Regions from separate parts of the Fenollaria massiliensis genome, predicted to be linked through region 1. Evidence: predicted binding sites of a transcription regulator. Region 1 holds the regulator's gene; the other holds the start of a gene.
What was found. Region 1 encodes NrdR, which represses ribonucleotide reductase genes. Its sites were predicted from a motif close to CACNANATNTNGTG; they were not measured.

Region 1 (8,935 bases):
TGATTGACGCTGACATGGTTATTACAAGCGCTGGAGCACTTACTCTTAATGAAGTTTCATGCGTAGCTAAACCAGTCATAATCATTCCTAAGGCTTATGTCGTTGAAAATCACCAAGAGTACAATGCACGCTATTTTGAAGATATGGGCGCTGCTAAGATGATTTTAGAAAAAGATCTTAACGAAGAAGTGCTTTTTGATGAGGTCAATAAAATACTTCATAACGACGATATTTACAAGTCAATGCAAGAAGGACTTAAAAAGATATTTCACAAAAACGCAATTGATGAAATATATGATATAATTATAAAAACTGTTTAAAGGTGAAATTATGGAACCAATGAGTAAAAAGGATATAAGGAGAAACAGAATAAGAAGACAAAGACAAAGAAGGAGAAGTCTGATGAGATTTTTCGTAATAAGTGTTATTGTTTTTGCGTTTATTCTATTTATATTCAATACAAAACTCTTTGGACTAAAGCATATAAAAGTTGTTGGCAATAAAAATTTATCTGCTGATAACATTATTAAGGCGAGTGAACTTGAAATTGGCGAGAACATTCTTAAACAAAGCTTAACAGAAGCAAAAGCTAAGATTAAGACAAATCCTTATGTAGATGACGTTCACCTATCCAGATCTTCAAAGGATACTGTAACGATTGAGGTTAAGGAAAGATTGATAGCGGCAGAATTTTTTAGCGACTCAAAGTACATTTACATAGATGATAAGGGCACAGTTCTTGAGAATAGCACTTCTTATAAGGAAGGTTATCCGCTTATAAAGAATTTTGACAAGACTCATCTTGAACAAGGCGAAAACTTTTATAATACTGAGGTTGGCGCTTCGCTTGAAGAGCTGATAACTGAAATAAGTGCGAATAACTTAGTTAAAGATATCAAGACTATAGAAAAGAACGCTGATTTAGAAGTTTCTATGAATTATAGGAGTGGGCTTGTTGTTCAGCTTGGCGAATTAAAGGATATTAGATACAAGATGAAGGTTTTAAATGAGATTATGACTAAGCTTAAGGACAAAGGACAAGTGCCTAAGATGATCATGTTTAACAAGGGCAAGGCGCCTGTTGTAGTTTTAGATACGGGTGAGTAGATGAAGATAGATAAGAAAAAGATATTATTCTTCGCTGCATGTGTACTTATAGGCTTTGCAATAACTATGCAGCTTAAGACGGTTAAAAAAACTGTTGGCAACCCTCTTAATGTAAAGAGGGTTCAAGAGCTTGCTCAAAGAGTAAAATCACTTGAAGAGGAAAGAGACAGCTTATTGCAAAAGCTTGACGAGGCAGAAGATAAGCTTAGAGATTATGAAAAACCTGGTTCGAGCAATAACGAGGTAGCAAAAAAATTATACGAAGAAACTGAAAAATATAAAATGATAGCTGGCTACACTGACTTAAAAGGCAAGGGCATAATACTAACTATTGATGAACCAAAACTTGCCGATGGAGAAGTGAGCTTTGGCATACAAAACGATATAGATTTGCTTTTAAGCGCAATAAGCGTTTTAAATAGCGCTGGAGCAGAGGCTATATCCATAAATGAAGAGAGATACACATCATTTACAGAGATAGTAAGCGCAGGTAAACATATTGAGGTTGGTGGCGTTAGCACATCCGCGCCTATTGTAATAAAGGCTATAGGAGACGCGGGCACGATGCAATCAGCGATTGAGTTTAAAGGCGGAATTAAAGATGAACTGCAAAATTATAACTATCAAGTTATTTTAACTGTAAAGGACGATATAGTTATACCAAGATGTAAGAAGAGCATAGATTTTTTATATGCAAAGCCTGTTTATGAAGTGCAAGAATGATGCATAAGATTAAACGTGTTGCGCTTGTTATAATTTATCTACTTATAGGCATATTCTTAGGTTTATACTTAAAGACAGACAAAAAATTTTTTGAACCTTTAAGTATAAACAAGATGAAAGAGACAAGCATAAAGATAAAAAATTTAAAAACTGAGATTAAAAGTATTAATGATGAGCTTGATAAACAGAATAAAAAGCTTGAAACTTTGGATAAGCTTGTTAAAAATGACAGCGATTTTCTAGCTTTTTTAAAAGATGAAAAGCTTTTTTATGAGATGATATCGGGCGACGTTGACCTTGAGGGACCAGGCATAGTCGTGACTATCACTGAAGAGAGTGTCGATAGACCAGTTAAGAGAACTGACGTTATTCACGATAGCGATTTATTAAGAATAATTAACGATTTAAGAACATCTGGAGCAGAAGCTGTATCGATAAACGATTTAAGAGTTTATTCGAGGACTGGAGTTAAGTGCAATGGACCAGTTGTTAGGCTAAACGGCAGAACAAAGGGAGCACCATTCGTGATAAAGGCGATAGGTAATGGCGATAAATTATACTCAGCACTTAAGTCACCAGGCACTTTTGCTAGCATCTTAGAGACCATAAATCCAATTAAGCTAGATATAAAACAAAGTGAAAAAGTTTTAATTAAGAAAAAGATAGACGATGACAAAATTATATATTCACAGAACTTGACGGGAGAGGATAAAAAATGATTATTGCAATCATAGGTATAATAATTGGTGTGATTATTGGCTATGTAGTACCGTATAGCTACAATCCATATTATTCACTATATATATCCATGGCTTTACTTGCTGCGATTGACTCAGTTTTTGGCGGTATTAATGCTTACATGGATAAGAAATTTAACAATAAACTTTTTTTATCAGGTCTTATTGGTAACTCAATTATAGCTGCATTATTGACTTGGCTTGGAGATAATCTTAGTATTCCACTATATTATGCGGCGATTTTCGTCTTCGGAGGAAGAATTTTTAACAATTTTGCAACAATTAGAAGAAAAATACTAAACAAAATGTAAATTTTGTGGTAAAATATAAGTAATATAGTAAATAATTATATAATTAGTATAAAAGGAGGATTCGTAAATGATTGATTTTGATGTAGAAATTGACCAATTTGCTAAAATTAAAGTTATAGGTGTTGGTGGAGCAGGAAACAACGCTGTTAACAGAATGGTTGATGCAGGCGTAAAAGGTGTTGAGTTTATAGCTGTTAACACAGATAGACAAGCTTTAGCATCATCAAAGGCACAAAATAAGATTCAAATAGGTGATAAGGTTACAAAGGGCTTAGGCGCTGGAGCAAATCCAGAAGTTGGCTCACAAGCAGCTCTTGAAGATAAAGAAGGCATTACTGAAATGCTTAAAGGCACAGACATGGTATTTATCACAGCTGGTATGGGCGGTGGAACAGGTACTGGTGCTGCACCTATCATTGCGCAATTAGCTAAGGAACAAGGCATATTAACTGTAGGCGTTGTTACAAGACCATTTGGTTTTGAAGGTATGAAGAGAGCTAAAAACGCATCTCAAGGTATTAGCCAATTACTAGAAGTAGTTGACACACTAGTAACTATACCAAACGATAGACTTCTTCAAATAGCTGACAAGAAAACATCATTAAAAGATGCATTCATCATGGCTGACGAAGTATTAAAACAAGGTATACAAGGTATATCTGACCTAATCAGTGTACCAAATCTAATTAACCTTGACTTTGCTGACGTTAAGACTATCATGGAACAAAAGGGTATTGCTCACATGGGTATAGGTTTTGCTCAAGGAGACAACAGAGCAACAGATGCAGCTAAGCTTGCAATCAAGTCACCACTACTAGAAACATCTATAGAAGGATCTAAGTCTGTTCTATTAAATATCACTGGTGGTACAGACCTTGGCATGTTCGAAGTAAATGAAGCTGCTGACTTAATCAGACAATCGGTTGCTGACGATGCAAACATCATCTTCGGTGCTGGTATCGATGAAAGTCTTGGCGATTCTATTAAGATAACTGTTATCGCTACAGAATTTGAAGATGGATCTAAACCTGCTAAAAAAGATTCTAAAAAGGATTCTGAAGAAGTAGAAGAAAAGGACGAAGAAAAGAGAAGTGAAAATACTTCAAGCTTCGACGATTCTTTATTAGTACCTGATTTTTTAAAGAATAATTAATTATGAAGTGTCCTTTTTGTTCTTACGAAGATTCAAAAGTACTAGATTCAAGACCTACTAATGAGGGTACTGCGATTAGGAGACGTAGAGAGTGTCTTCGCTGTAAAAAAAGATTTACAACATACGAAAAAATTGAAGAAACACCTTTAATAGTTGTCAAGAAAAACGGAGACAGAGAGACATTTGACAGAAGTAAGATATTAAAGGGCGTAATCAAATCTTGCGAAAAAAGACCTGTTAGCTTAAGCCAAATTGAAGGCTTGGCAGATAGTGTTGAGGAAAAACTTATGAGTACGATGAAAAAAGAAGTTTCATCTAACGAAGTAGGTGAGCTTATTATGCAAGGTCTTAAGGAGATAGACCAAGTAGCTTATGTAAGATTTGCTTCAGTATATAGAGAGTTTAAAGATACTCAATCATTTATGAAAGAGCTCCAAAAGATAATAGACGAACAAAACAATTAAGCATAATAAATGCCTTTCTTGGATTTCCAAGAAAGGCATTTTCTATTTATAATAATATTTATTTATTTTTTTTATTTATTTTTTAGGTATACATTGTCATACCATTTTTGTTTTGAATTTATCAGTTTTTCAAAAACTGCATTTTTGCACTTATAAAGATTTTCGTGAAGCGCTTGACAGTCCTTTAAATCATTTAGAGTTAAATCTGGATAATCTTTTAGTCCATAAGTACCATCAACAAATCTTGCATATTCAAGATTGCCATCTTTTTTAATCCACATATCGCAAGTTGCTTCAACACCTTTTATCATCTTTTTAATAAAGGCGCTGTTTTTATTTTCTTTTTTAAGAATATCTTCATACATTAGAGCCTTTAGCCCCATTAAGTGATGGTTTAGTGATGAGTGCGTCATGCCGATGTAATATTCAGCACCGTAGTCCATAACTAGAAATGCATCATCGATATATGGAACTTTAATCGCATTTTGTTCAGCATATTTCTTATAATAAGTTAAAACTTTGTCCGCGATATTTATATATTTTTCATCCTTAAACATACTATACATTCTTAAGCAAATGTAAGCGTAATCAAGGTTCCATCTCGTATCGAAGTAGCCTTTGCCGATGTTGTAGTCAGCCTTTAGCCACTCGCTTCTATAAGGGATAGGATAGTAACCGTCTTCATTTAGCTTTTTAGCTGTATCGTCAACAAGTTTTGCTGTTATCACTTGAGCAAATTTACTATCAATCACATCTAAAAGAGAGTTTGCAATGTATATAGCGCCTTGCATAAAGAAATAGCTTTCTTTATATGGTACTGAGCGCGGATTCATTTGATAGAAGTATCCATCAGGTGTTATACAGTGCTTAGGAATTCTAAATTTCGAATCAACAAGCTTAAATGCTTCAGGCGTTTGAAAAGCTTTTTCATCCATGCTAGCGTAACAAATGCTATATTTAATATTTTTTTGTTCATCTTTTATATCCTTTAGCTTTAATTTTATTTGTAGCTTTGATTTGTCATATAAAATTTCGCTCTCAATATTTACCTTATCAATAATATTGTCTTGTACATCTTTATATGCGTTAATGGCTGTGATTACATAGTATTTTTTGCCATTATTTAAAACAAGTATGTTTGGATTTTTAAGAGTAAAAGCTTTTTTTTCTGTATTGATTATTTTTGCTTTTTCATCGATATATTCAGCGTTTGCATCTTTTATTTCAATTGGAAAATCAATATCTAAACTGTCTTTGCCATCAAAAGTTCCTGTGATAAATTTAAGTTTGGCACCATTAAATTCAAAACCATCGTCCTTAGTCTCTTTAGTATCTTTTTCTTCTTTACTTTTCTCATTCTCTTTAGTTTCCTCAGTCTCTTTACTTTCTTCAGCATAAGCTGTATTTTTAAAGCTTAAAACAAGTGTTAGCACGCTTAAGACTAGTAAAAGTACAAATATATTAATTTTTGTTATTCTTTTTATCTTCATCATTTTACTCCTATATATTTTATATCTTTTTAATTTTAACATTATAATTATACATTAAAAGATTTAGATTTACAAGAGATTTAACAGATTTGAAATGATTTATAAAGAAAAATCCTGACCAATTTATGGCCAGGATAATGATGGGAATATTTGACCTACTCTATAATGATAGGTCCGTTGCTTGTTTTTATATCACCGAATAGAGTAAGTTCTGAATCGTTATTTAGTGAGGCAGTTGTAAGCTCGTCATTGTCTTTGTCAAGCTTGAATCTGTCGTCATCAAAGATGACTGGACATGTGTATTTATTAAGGCCTCTTAAATTTAATTTAACATTTTTACTTACGCTTTCTAATTCAAGTGTAACAGGTCCATTGCTATTAGTAACTATGATATTTTCAGCAGAGTTGAATATGTCTTTAACATCGACATAAGCGTTTGTTGTATGCGCTTCTAAATTAACGAATGGAGTGTTATTTAAAGTTATTTCTGCATTTGTTGTATTTATAAGCAAATCACTAAACTTTGAGTCTTTAATTTTTACTGAATCATTAGTAGTTTTTAGCTCTGACTTGCTGACGATGGAGTCTTCGATTCTGATGTAGTCGTTACTTGTTGTTAAATAAAGCTCATCGCAGATAATTGAGTCAAGTTTAATTTTATCGTTGCTTGTGCTTGCTTTTACAGTGGCAAAGTCTTGTGCAGGCACTAAAACTTTTAGACTAACAGCAAAATCTTTTTTTGTTAGCTCTGAGTAGTTTGGTTCGATAAGTATTTCTTTATCATCGATAAAGCAGTTAATAAACTCATATTTTTCTGGAATATCTTTTTTATTTGTATAATAAATTTTGCCATAGACTTCAATTTGATCAGAGCTTGATGGAAGTATCTCTATCTTTTCATTTGTATTATTTATAATTAAATTGTATTTTTTATTTTTGTCTAAGTCTAGCTTAAGTGTAGCAAATTTTTTATTTTTAAAGCTCTTGCTGTCATCAAAGCTAAAGTTTGCGTATACACGGCCATTTCTCATACCTTCTTCAGCCGTTTGTAAAGATTTACTTACTATCTTATTAACAAAGTTTGAGATTTTGCTCGCAAATTTATCCGATGCATCGAAGACATCGTAGTCATCTGCTTCGATATGAATTTCATTTCTTTTTTTATTTGGCTTATAAGCTTTTTCGCCTTTCTTTTCACTAACAGCGTTAAGAAGTTTTAGCGCCTCTTCTTCACTAATCTTGCCGTCCTTTAACATCTTAAGGATCATAATTTTTTCTTCAGACATTTTAACCCTCCTTTAATTCTAGAAGCATCTTTTCAGCTTCACTACTTGTAATTGTACCGCTATTTAAGAGCTCAAGAATTTCTTTCTCGCTAGTAGAACTCTTTTGATCAGAGATAATCTCGTTGATTTGATCGAGTTTTTTAATTACAGTAGGGTAGGAAATACCCAAGGCTCTTTCAATCTCTTTAATATTGCCTCTCTTTAATAAGAAAGTTTTGATAAAGTCAATTTGCTCGCTGCTGAGCTTGTAAAATGAATTATTTTCAAATCTTCCTTCTATAGTCGTGTTGCAATTGTCACAAACTAGCCTTTCTATGTATAGTTTTGAACCGCAAACAGGACATTCATTTAATGCTTTATTAATCATAAGGTCCTCCTTTATTAAGATTATACATCTACAAATTAAATATGTCAATATAATTTTTAAAATATTTTAAAAATATTTATAATTACTTTAAAAATATTAATATAAAAATTAAATAATTTAAGAGTGGACATCTTGAAACTTATTTGATATAATAAAAATGGTGAGAAAATGAATTTGTTTGACATGGAAAGAGAAAAAAATTTAAAACTGGGTCAAAATTTAGCTGAAAGATTTAGGCCGAAGAGTCTTGATGACTATATTGGTCAAGAGAAGGTTATTAATAAGAACTCTTTTCTATACAAAGCTATCAAGGCAGACAGACTTCCATCGCTTATACTATATGGACCTGCAGGTACTGGTAAGACTTCACTTGCGAACGTCATTGCTAACACGAGCAAATCGAATTTTATCAAAATTAGTGCTGTGGGTAGCGGGGTGAGCGATTTAAAGAAGGCAGTTGAAGAAGCCAAGAGACTTTTGGAAGAGAATAAAAAAACCATACTCTTTGTTGATGAAATACACAGGTTTAACAAGGCTCAGCAGGATTTTTTGCTTCCATACGTTGAAGATTCGACCGTGACTCTCATAGGTGCAACGACTGAAAATCCATATTTTGAGGTCAATAGCGCACTTATATCGAGATGCTTCATAATTAGGCTTGAAAAAATGAGCGAAGAAAATTTAATTAAGCTTGCTAAGAAAGCTTTAAGTGATGAGCTCAGTGGACTTGCTTCATTAAAGCCAAGCATAGATGACGACGCACTTGAGTATCTAGTTAGAATTTCTAATGGTGATGCGAGAAACATGCTAAATTTTTTAGAGATAGCTGTTTTAAGCCAAGATCCAGAAGCGGATTTAACTCGTCATATCAAGTTCGAGGATGTCAAAGGCTTAGTTTTTGAGAGAGCTCACTCCTATGATAAAAGCTCGACCATGCATTACGACACAATCTCAGCCTTTATCAAGAGCATGAGAGGCTCAGATCCAGACGCAACAGTTTTTTACTTAGCTCACATGCTAAACAATGGTGAGGACCCGCTCTTCATAGCGAGACGCATAGTGATATTTGCTTCAGAAGACATAGGACTTGCTGATCCAAACGCACAAACACTAGCGACGTCAGCATTTTACGCGGTTAAAGCCATTGGCATGCCAGAAGCGCGCATCATTTTAAGCAACGCAGCCATCTACATGGCACTGGCTGATAAGAATAACTCGACCTATGTTGCTATTAACAAAGCTATGGCGGATGTCGATAAAATCAAAGAATTCCAAATTCCTCTTTATATAAGAGATG
Region 2 (8,935 bases), 760 kb from region 1:
ACATACTTTTTTTCTAGGTCTGAATCTTCTTTGCATTATATTCCCTCCTTTAATTAAAATGGAATATCCCTATTGCTTCCAGGAGCAAAGCCTTCGTCAACGTTTGAAAAATCTTCGTCGCTACTGAAGTAATCTTCGTGTGATTGGTTTGGAGATTGTGAGGTAATGTTTCTTCTTTCTAGAAATTCTACTGATGAAGCTATGACTTCTGTTACATATCTTTTTGTACCGTCTTTAGCTTCGTATGTTCTAGATTGAATCCTACCTGTTACTCCAACCATGTTGCCCTTTGAAACATAATTACTGATATTCTCTGCAGTTCTACCCCAAGCTACGATGGAAATAAAGTCTGCTGTTGGCATGTTCTTTGCTTCCATTTCTTCTCTTTTTTCTCTTGATAAACCCTTATCAACAGCTATAGTAAATGTGATAACTGCTTGATTTGTGTTAGGTGTGTATCTTAGCTCAGGATCTCTTGTTAATCTTCCGATTAAACTACATACGTTCATCTCTTCACCTCTTATTTATCTTCGTCTGTTACTATCATGTGACGTAGTAAAACGTCAGTGATTCTTGCAATTCTTGTAAGTTCTAGAATTACAGCTTCTTCTGCTTCAAAGTTCATTAAGAAGTAGTAGCCTTCAGTTTTAAATTTGATTTGGTATGCTAATTTTCTTAGGCCCCAATCATCAGTGTTAGTTACTTTACCTTCTTGTGCTTCGATAACTGATTTTATCCTATCAAGGAATTTATTTCTAGCTTCCTCACTTGTTTCAGGATAAAAAACATACATTGCTTCATATTTTTTCATCTTTCCACCTCCTTTTGGACTTATGGCTCTTTAATAAATAAAGAGCAAGGTTACCTTGTTAGTATATAATAATTTTCCCCATTTGTCAAGAATTTTTTATAAAGATTATTTATATAAATCATCCGCTTGACGTTTAAGCGCATTTCTGACCCTCTCTACCCTTTCAGGCGCAGCATCCCTCTCATTTACTATATGAATGGCAGTGTTCTCAAGCCTTTCTTTTTTATCGAATTCGTTTAATAGTTCTTTATCAAGATGCTCCCTGCAAATATCTTTGTCAATGGCTGTGAGCATGAAGGCTCTTTTTGTCCTTTCGCTCACCGATTTACCTAGTATCATGTCGTCAATGGCAATTTTCATTAAATTTACTCCGCCAAGTGTAGCGTAATAAAAAGTTCTGCCTTGCCTAATATTCATCTCAAGCGTATAAATTTTGCCTGTTTTTGAATCTTTTTTGAAATCAAAATTAAATAGTCCCTTGTAATCAAGGCTGGAAACAATTTTTTCCGCTGTATTAAACATCTCTTCATCGAAATGATCAACTTGAACCAAATGATTACCGACCCACATCGGCCTCATATCAGAGAGTAAATTTCTTGCTAAGACCATTGATACCTTGCCATCGTGCGCTCTATAGCCATTAAGCGAGTACTCAGTTCCTTGACCGCCATGAATATAGTCTTGAACTATGATGGAGCCTGTGTAATTACTCTTGTAAATCTCTTCAAGTATAGCTAGCGTCTCGTCTTTCTTCATCGCATGATAGCCTTTTTGTATATTGGTAGCGTTTGACTCAATGAAGTCGTTGTATTCATCAGCTTTTAAAAATGCTTCGCCTTCGATATTAACGCTTTGATAATTATTTTTATTCGCTATAAAAGTTTTTGGATAGGCAACGCCAATATTTTCAAGAATTTTATAAAATTCAGACTTTAGTATGAGTTTTTCAGCCTCTTTTGGATCTGGATATGGTATATGCGCCTTGAAATCGAATTTATCCTCGTTCCTTACAAGTAAATCGACATAGTGCTCAGTTGGTGCGAAGAAGATAAAGTCCTCTTCTTCTCTTTCTTTTGCAATTTTATTTAATGTATTTACAAAAACATCATCATCGCTTGAAAAATCCTTAACTATGTGTATATCGGTGATGGTGCTTGCAACGAAAGGCACAAGCAGAGCCGCTCCGACAACTATTGGCTTTTCATTATATGCTTCAAAAAAACTTCTTGCAACTGAGTATGAATTGTGATCAGTTCCAAGAATTATAGCGTTATATTTCATAAATTTACCTCCAAATCTAATTATATATTTAGTCTACACCATAGACCTCGCTTTGTCAACGCTTTGGCATAAAAAAAGAAGACTGAATAATCAATCTTCTTTCATATATTTATCCATGAGTAAAATTTCATCTTCTTCAAGTGTCCTCTTCATATCGATAATTCTTTGATTAGAGGAGCCTCTGAACTTTAGCTTCAAATCTTTTAGGTCTTCGACGAAGCGTCCGTCCACCAAAACATCTATATTCTTCAAGACGTCCATAGCGCCGTCCTTTTCTAAAAGCTCTTCAAAAGTGTAGCCGGAGTAAATCCAAATATCTTTTTCGCAATTTGCTCTAACTTTTGAGATGAATTCCTTAAGACCCTCAAGGTTATCGAAGGGCTCGCCGCCTAAAACCGATAAACCACTGATATTTGCATCACTTAAGCAGTCCATGACCTCATCGAAGGCTTTTTCATCAAAAACTTTTCCGAAATGAAAGTTTTGATACTCTTTATTGAAACAGTTCTTGCAATTTAAAGTACAACCCGTCAAGAATATAGTCGTTCTAACGCCTGGACCGTTCGCTATGTCGTACTTCCTAATTTGCGCGTAATTCATTATATGTGAAGTACCCTTTGCTTTATCTCCTTAGTTTTGCCTTCATTCCAGAAGTTTTCGCCAAGGTAGCCGCATGTCCTTCTTGTTACATTCATCTTAGCTTGGTCCTTGTTGTGACATTGTGGGCATTCCCATTCGTTATGATCATTGATTATGATTTCGCCGTCATAACCGCAAACGTGGCAATAGTCTGATTTTGTATTGAATTCTGCATATTGAATATTGTCATAGATATAGTTAACTATAGTTTCAAGCGCTTCTAAGTTATGACCCATGTTAGGTATTTCAGCGTAACTGATACATCCACCCTTTGAAAGTGTTTGGAACTGAGCCTCAAACTTAAATTTATCAAATACAGATATATTTTCTCTAACATCAACGTGGAAGGAGTTTGTGTAGTAGCCCTTGTCAGTTACATTTTTAATTTCTCCAAATCTTTCAAGGTCCTTCTTAGCAAATCTATAGCAAAGACTTTCAGCAGGAGTGCCATAAAGCGCATAACCAAGGCCATCTTCCTTCTTCCAAGAATTTAATTTTTCATTCATAGTTCTCATAACTTTTAGAGCAAAATCAGTTGCGTGCTCGTCAGTATGAGTAGTGTGGCGAACTAAATAAGTCGCTTCATATAGACCTATATATCCTAAAGTTACAGTCGCATAACCATTCTCAAGAAGTGGTCTGATTGGCTCGTGCTCTTCAAGTCTTGCGATAGCGCCGTGTCTCCAGTGAATTGGAGATGAATCGCTTGTAACATTCTTTAATATATCGTATCTAAGTAGACAAGCCTTTCTGCAAAGGTCAAGCCTCTTGTCAAGAATTTCAAAAAATTTATCTTCGTCGCCGCCGCTAACTATAGCTATTTGCGGTAAATTTAGAGAAACAACACCCATGTTGAATCTGCCGTCAAATTTGTAATTGCCGTCCTTATCCTTCCATGGCGATAAAAACGCTCTGCAGCCCATAGGCGCAAAAACATTGCCTTCATAATTTTCTCTCATCTTTTTAGCAGAGATGTAGTCAGGATACATCCTCTTAGCAGTACATTTTATAGCAGTTTGAGTTAAATAATAGTACTTTGAGTCCTTGTGAATATTATTTTCATCAAGTACATATACAAGCTTTGGAAAAGCTGGTGTTACATAAACACCGCATTCGTTCTTGATGCCTTGAATTCTTTGCTTTAAAATCTCTTCGATAATCATCGCAAGCTCATCAGCATATTCGAAATCATCTTCCATGTGCATGAAAAGAGTAACGAAAGGCGCTTGACCGTTGGATGTCATAAGAGTATTTATTTGATATTGTATAGTTTGTATGCCGCTTTCAAGATCCCTTTGAGTAAGTTTTCTTGCTAGTTCATCTTGCTTTGCCTCATCATCAAACATTTCCTTAGCAAGCTTCAAATTCTTCTCGTAGCTGCGTCTTAAGTACTTCGCAAGGCATTTTATGTCAATGGATTGGCCACCATATTGGTTTGATGCGATTTGAGCAATGATTTGTGTCATAACATTGCAGGCAACTTGGAAAGATCTTGGGCTTTCAATCAATTTACCATTAACAACAGTGCCGTTGTCAAGCATGTCCTTCATATTAACAAGGCAGCAGTTAAACATTGGTTGAATGATGTAGTCCATATCATGCAAATGTATGGAGCCTTCATCGTGCGCTTGAAGAAGGTCATCATCAATCATAAGTCTTCTAGCAATGTCCTTAGATACTTCGCCAGCAATCAAATCCCTTTGAGTAGATGCGATGTGAGCATTTTTATTAGAGTTTTCCTTCATTAAGTCACTGTTTTTTCTATCAAGAAGACCGATAATGCTCTCGTCAGTAGTGTTAATCTTTCTTTTAAAAGCTTGAACAGCCTTGTAATTTTCATAACTTCTAGCAGTAGCCGGATTTTTGTTCTCGATAAGCTTGTAGTAAACCTTGTCTTCGATATCATAAATCGAAAGAGGTCTCTCAGCCACAACAGCTTCCCTTTTAATTTCATCAGCTATCTTTTCAGCAAGACCTTCTTCATATACCCCAGTTGAAGAATTCATCGCTTTTTTAATAGCTGCAACAATCTTAGATTCGTCAAATGGCACTTTTTCGCCGCTTCTCTTGAATATATACATCTTATACCTCCACAATATTTTGATTGCTTCTCCCGTTCGCAAATATTATTATACTACATATAGTGGCGATTGGCAATAGTAAATTTGGATTAAATTATTAAGATTTCTTCATAATTTTTCTTGTAGTGAAGTATTTTTTATTATCAATAATTTTTTTAGATATGGAACAAGATTTTCAAAAAGATATTTTGATGTTTTTCTTCGCCACTGAGGGTGCCTGTACTTAATTATTAGCTTGTCATTGTGCCAATAATAAAATAGATCATCGTTATTTTCTACATTTTCAAAGTCGCTTGATTTTTTATCAAGAATTTCTTCTATAAATATATCGCCAGTACCACAGCAAATAATTATCTCTGGGTCTATGGCCTTAAGCTCGTCAAGGATATAAGCTTTATCATCTCGAGCGAAACTACTAATAATTTTATTGTTAGAACTTGCTGAGCCTGGTGTCTTTTTTAGATTTATGGCAGCTATTGGCGCTAAATATTTTATCCTATCGTCTTTGTTTATGCTAGATACATCATCAAATTCTTTATTAAAAACGAGACCCGCCGTCCAGCGAGAAATATTGTTCCAAGTCGCTCCACAGCAGCCTTCACGAACAAATTTTGCAAGATCAAAGCCAGTTCTAGAATTAGTTTCCTTTAAAATATAGCAAATTTTATAATTTGACATAATATAATCAAGTCCACTAACTATGCCATCTTCGCAAAATTCATCATATTTCTTTCTATGTTTTTCAAAAACTTTGTTTTGCTCTTTAATTTTATTTTCTGCATCAATCTTAGAGAATTTGTATTTAGTAATCATATCAGATATGGCAATGTAGCTTTCACTAAGATATCTTATGGCGTCAATAAATTTTTTCATATCATCATCTTCAATATTTATATCTAATTCATTATGAAGACTAAGTTTGTAAGTAATATCGTAGGCTGCTTTACTGTCATATCCATGGTTTATAAAATAATTATATAAATCTTCTCTTGATGCAGGAAATTTTCTTAAGTCAAAATCATAAGAAAGTAATTTATTGTAATCAATATTTGAATTTGCTCTAAGGGCAAAATATAGAGCATCTTCAAAAGTACTAGGTTTACTTATAATTTTATTTAAGCCAATGACTGAACACTTTTTATATCCAAATTCATTAATTGTATCAAAGTACTTCATCTTATGAAAAGGCCCTTTAAGAAAATTCATAAAATCTTCTAGGTCTATAGCTTTGAATAAATTTTTTTCACTCGCTATCTCATAGTCTTCTCTAAAAAACAACTCAAAATGTTCAAACAAATAAGATTTACTTGGCTTTTCTATATTAAGTGCAGACTTTTTATAATCAATATAATTAGAATTTTTTTCAATAATATCAAAATTTTTATTCAAATAATTTAAAACAAGCTCCTTATTTTTTGTATAAATATACATAGGTGTCTTTATGGGCCTAGATAAAACATAATCTTCATCTACATAGTAGCCGTCCCTTATGTATCCTTCTCTTTTTTCAAGGTCAGGTGCATATAAAACATTTTTATCAAAGATCACTTCTTTACTTTTCTCATCATAATAATGAGCAGGAAGAGGATTGAAAATCATTAAATCAAGTAAATAAAATGACAAGAAAGGTGCATACGTGATTAGAATGTTATCAATATTAATAATATTTTTTAGCTCAATAATTTTTTCTAATTCGTTCAAAAATCCGCTCTCTTCAAAATATTTTATCTCTTTTTCTAGTCTTTTATAAACATATTCACAGTTTGGATACTTCTCATTAGCCGCATCATAAATCATTTTCTTAATATCCATAGTAAACCTCCTTTGTTCTTATATATATATTATACAAAAGATGCCGTACAAATATATGTACAGCAAAAAGACTTCTAGATAAACTTGAAGACTTCGTCTTTTTCTAATTTTTTTCTAATTCATTAACTAGCTTTAAAAGTTCATCAATTTGCTCTATGCATGAAGATATAAGTGCATCTAATTTTTCATCGTACATAATGGTTTCAGCAAAGTCTTTGTCTATATCATATAAATCAAATCTATTTCCTTTTAAATCTTTAACATGCTTATAAGATAACCACGAATCGTGAGATGTAAGTATAAAATTGTTTTGTTTAAAAATATCAAGCATATTACTGTATTCTAAAGTATTTTCAATATGCGATTCAACATTTCTAATCCCAAAAATTAAATTTCTTTCAATTTCAACCTTTAAATATAAATCTCCTAAATTTTTAAAGTTCCCTAAATTATATATTAAACCAAAATATCTACTTTTCTTTTTTATTAAATTAAGAGAATACCATTTATTTGATGTCCCTATTTCTTTTGTTTTGTCAACCTTACTCATATCCAAACCATATTCTCTTGACAAATGCTCTTCAAGTCTAGCTTCTAGTCTCTTCCAAAACTTATCTTGTAGCTCAATCCTTGCCTCAGTTAAGCCAGGTCCTATACTTTTTACAAAATCATAATTATCAGCATTTTTAAGTATATAATCTTTTATTTCCATAGTATAATCTATATCCTTTCCACAAATTTTTTCAAGAAGTTCCTCATATTGAACCAAAGCCTCTCTAAGCTTAGCTTCCTTCGCCGATATGCTTATAGCTTCGCCTATCCAATTCAAAATATTTTCACTGTAAGATATGTTTATGACCTTACTCAAATTAGAGCAGCTTTCACTGCTTGGGTCGTGTCCATCCAAAGTTAAATAATAAAGATACTTTTCCTTTCCTTTGTTAATCGCGTCTAAATAATCTAAATACCGATCGAGCTGCTTATTTTGGTCGCCAGCATAAATTTTATTTTCAATCGCAATGCTATAAAGCTCATCATTTGCTTTGAACTCGATATAAAGGTCTAGCCTGCCATCAGCTCCTGCTTTTTCTCTTTCAATCTTTACGCTTGATTTATCAATATCCACTAAGTCTAGTCCAATATTTTTTAAAAAACTAAGCAAAAACTCATATCCATATTTCTTTTCATTTAATATAGTATAAATAAATTTAGAGTGTAAATTCATCTCATCATATGGATTAGCTATAGTTTGGAATATGTTGAAATCACTTTTGCTATCGTCCAAAATTTTGTGCCTATCATAAATTAGTTTAAGATTGTATAAAATATCTTTTCGCTCATCAATTATACTCATTTAATCAACTCCCTTTAATTATCTTTATACAAATTTGCTTTTATGCTATCAATAATATTCTCTCTAAGCTCCTTTGGCTCAAGAACTTCAACATAAGGCAAAAACTGCAGTGCCCAATACTCAATTCCATTACTTGGTGCCCTAAAATCTGCGATGAAATATTTTTCACTTTCATCTCTAATATTGATATCAAGGCCAAACTCATCAATGACATAGCCAAGTACACCCTTGTCGCAGCGCATAACAATCCTCTCAGCCTCACCAATAAAGGCATAAGTCGCTTTTTTGATGAGCCTGTCAAGCTCATAGTCTTTTATTTTAAGTTTCGTATCAGCCAAAATTTCTATGCCATCAATGAAATCCATCCTAAATAAAACGACATCCTCGTGTCCCTCGGCACTCGCCGCCAAATAATACTTTTGGTTCATCGCAAGCATCTCGTGTGGACTCACTATATAAGGCTTATCGCGCCTTGGATGCAATTTCTTGTCAAGACCATATTCAAGATAAGTAAATTTAATTTTTTTAGCTTTGTCAATAGCCTCGTTAATTAATTCTACATTTAGAAAAACTTCCTTGTTCGTAGACTTCATATCAGATGAGCGCTCGATCTTGTTAATATAACGGCTCATACTTCTTTTATAAATGGACTGCGTTTCAAGAAACTTCTTGATTATATCCTTGCTTTGAGCCTCACTAATGTATGAAAGAGAGAAAATAGCGTCAATCAATAGTCTTGCCTCACTCTCTTCAAGTTCCCTCGTCTCTAAGTAGTAGCCGCTCCTGTTGTCAAGATAAGTCGATATATATATACCAAAATCCTGAAGATCATTTATTGCGCTAGATATAGTTCTTCTGTCAAGGCTTTGTCCATAAATTTTTTCAATTTTCTTTGCTATGTCTGAATTTGACAAGATGTGGTCCTCGTCAGAGTAATCATATAAAATTTTTAATACG

Region 2: nrdD (anaerobic ribonucleoside-triphosphate reductase) is a predicted target of NrdR. The motif match lies at 4,864-4,877, and genes of this name have one in related genera.

What each region holds. Positions count from the first base shown of each region.
Region 1 is NZ_CP096649.1:1,055,715-1,064,649, reverse strand. It holds gene murG (undecaprenyldiphospho-muramoylpentapeptide beta-N-acetylglucosaminyltransferase) at 1-320, shown strand, start outside; gene M1R53_RS05330 (cell division protein FtsQ/DivIB) at 331-1,107, shown strand; gene M1R53_RS05325 (DUF881 domain-containing protein) at 1,108-1,830, shown strand; gene M1R53_RS05320 (DUF881 domain-containing protein) at 1,827-2,549, shown strand; gene M1R53_RS05315 (small basic family protein) at 2,546-2,878, shown strand; gene ftsZ (cell division protein FtsZ) at 2,946-4,031, shown strand; gene nrdR (transcriptional regulator NrdR) at 4,034-4,495, shown strand; gene M1R53_RS05300 (hypothetical protein) at 4,567-5,985, opposite strand; gene M1R53_RS05295 (SHOCT-like domain-containing protein) at 6,141-7,271, opposite strand; gene M1R53_RS05290 (DUF2089 domain-containing protein) at 7,273-7,638, opposite strand; gene M1R53_RS05285 (replication-associated recombination protein A) at 7,807-8,935, shown strand, end outside.
Region 2 is NZ_CP096649.1:207,735-216,669, reverse strand. It holds gene rpsR (30S ribosomal protein S18) at 1-36, opposite strand, end outside; gene M1R53_RS00970 (single-stranded DNA-binding protein) at 54-509, opposite strand; gene rpsF (30S ribosomal protein S6) at 521-811, opposite strand; gene M1R53_RS00960 (carboxylate--amine ligase) at 917-2,092, opposite strand; gene nrdG (anaerobic ribonucleoside-triphosphate reductase activating protein) at 2,183-2,692, opposite strand; gene nrdD (anaerobic ribonucleoside-triphosphate reductase) at 2,692-4,812, opposite strand; gene M1R53_RS00945 (hypothetical protein) at 4,921-6,624, opposite strand; gene M1R53_RS00940 (PDDEXK-like family protein) at 6,728-7,978, opposite strand; gene M1R53_RS00935 (helix-turn-helix transcriptional regulator) at 7,993-8,935, opposite strand, start outside.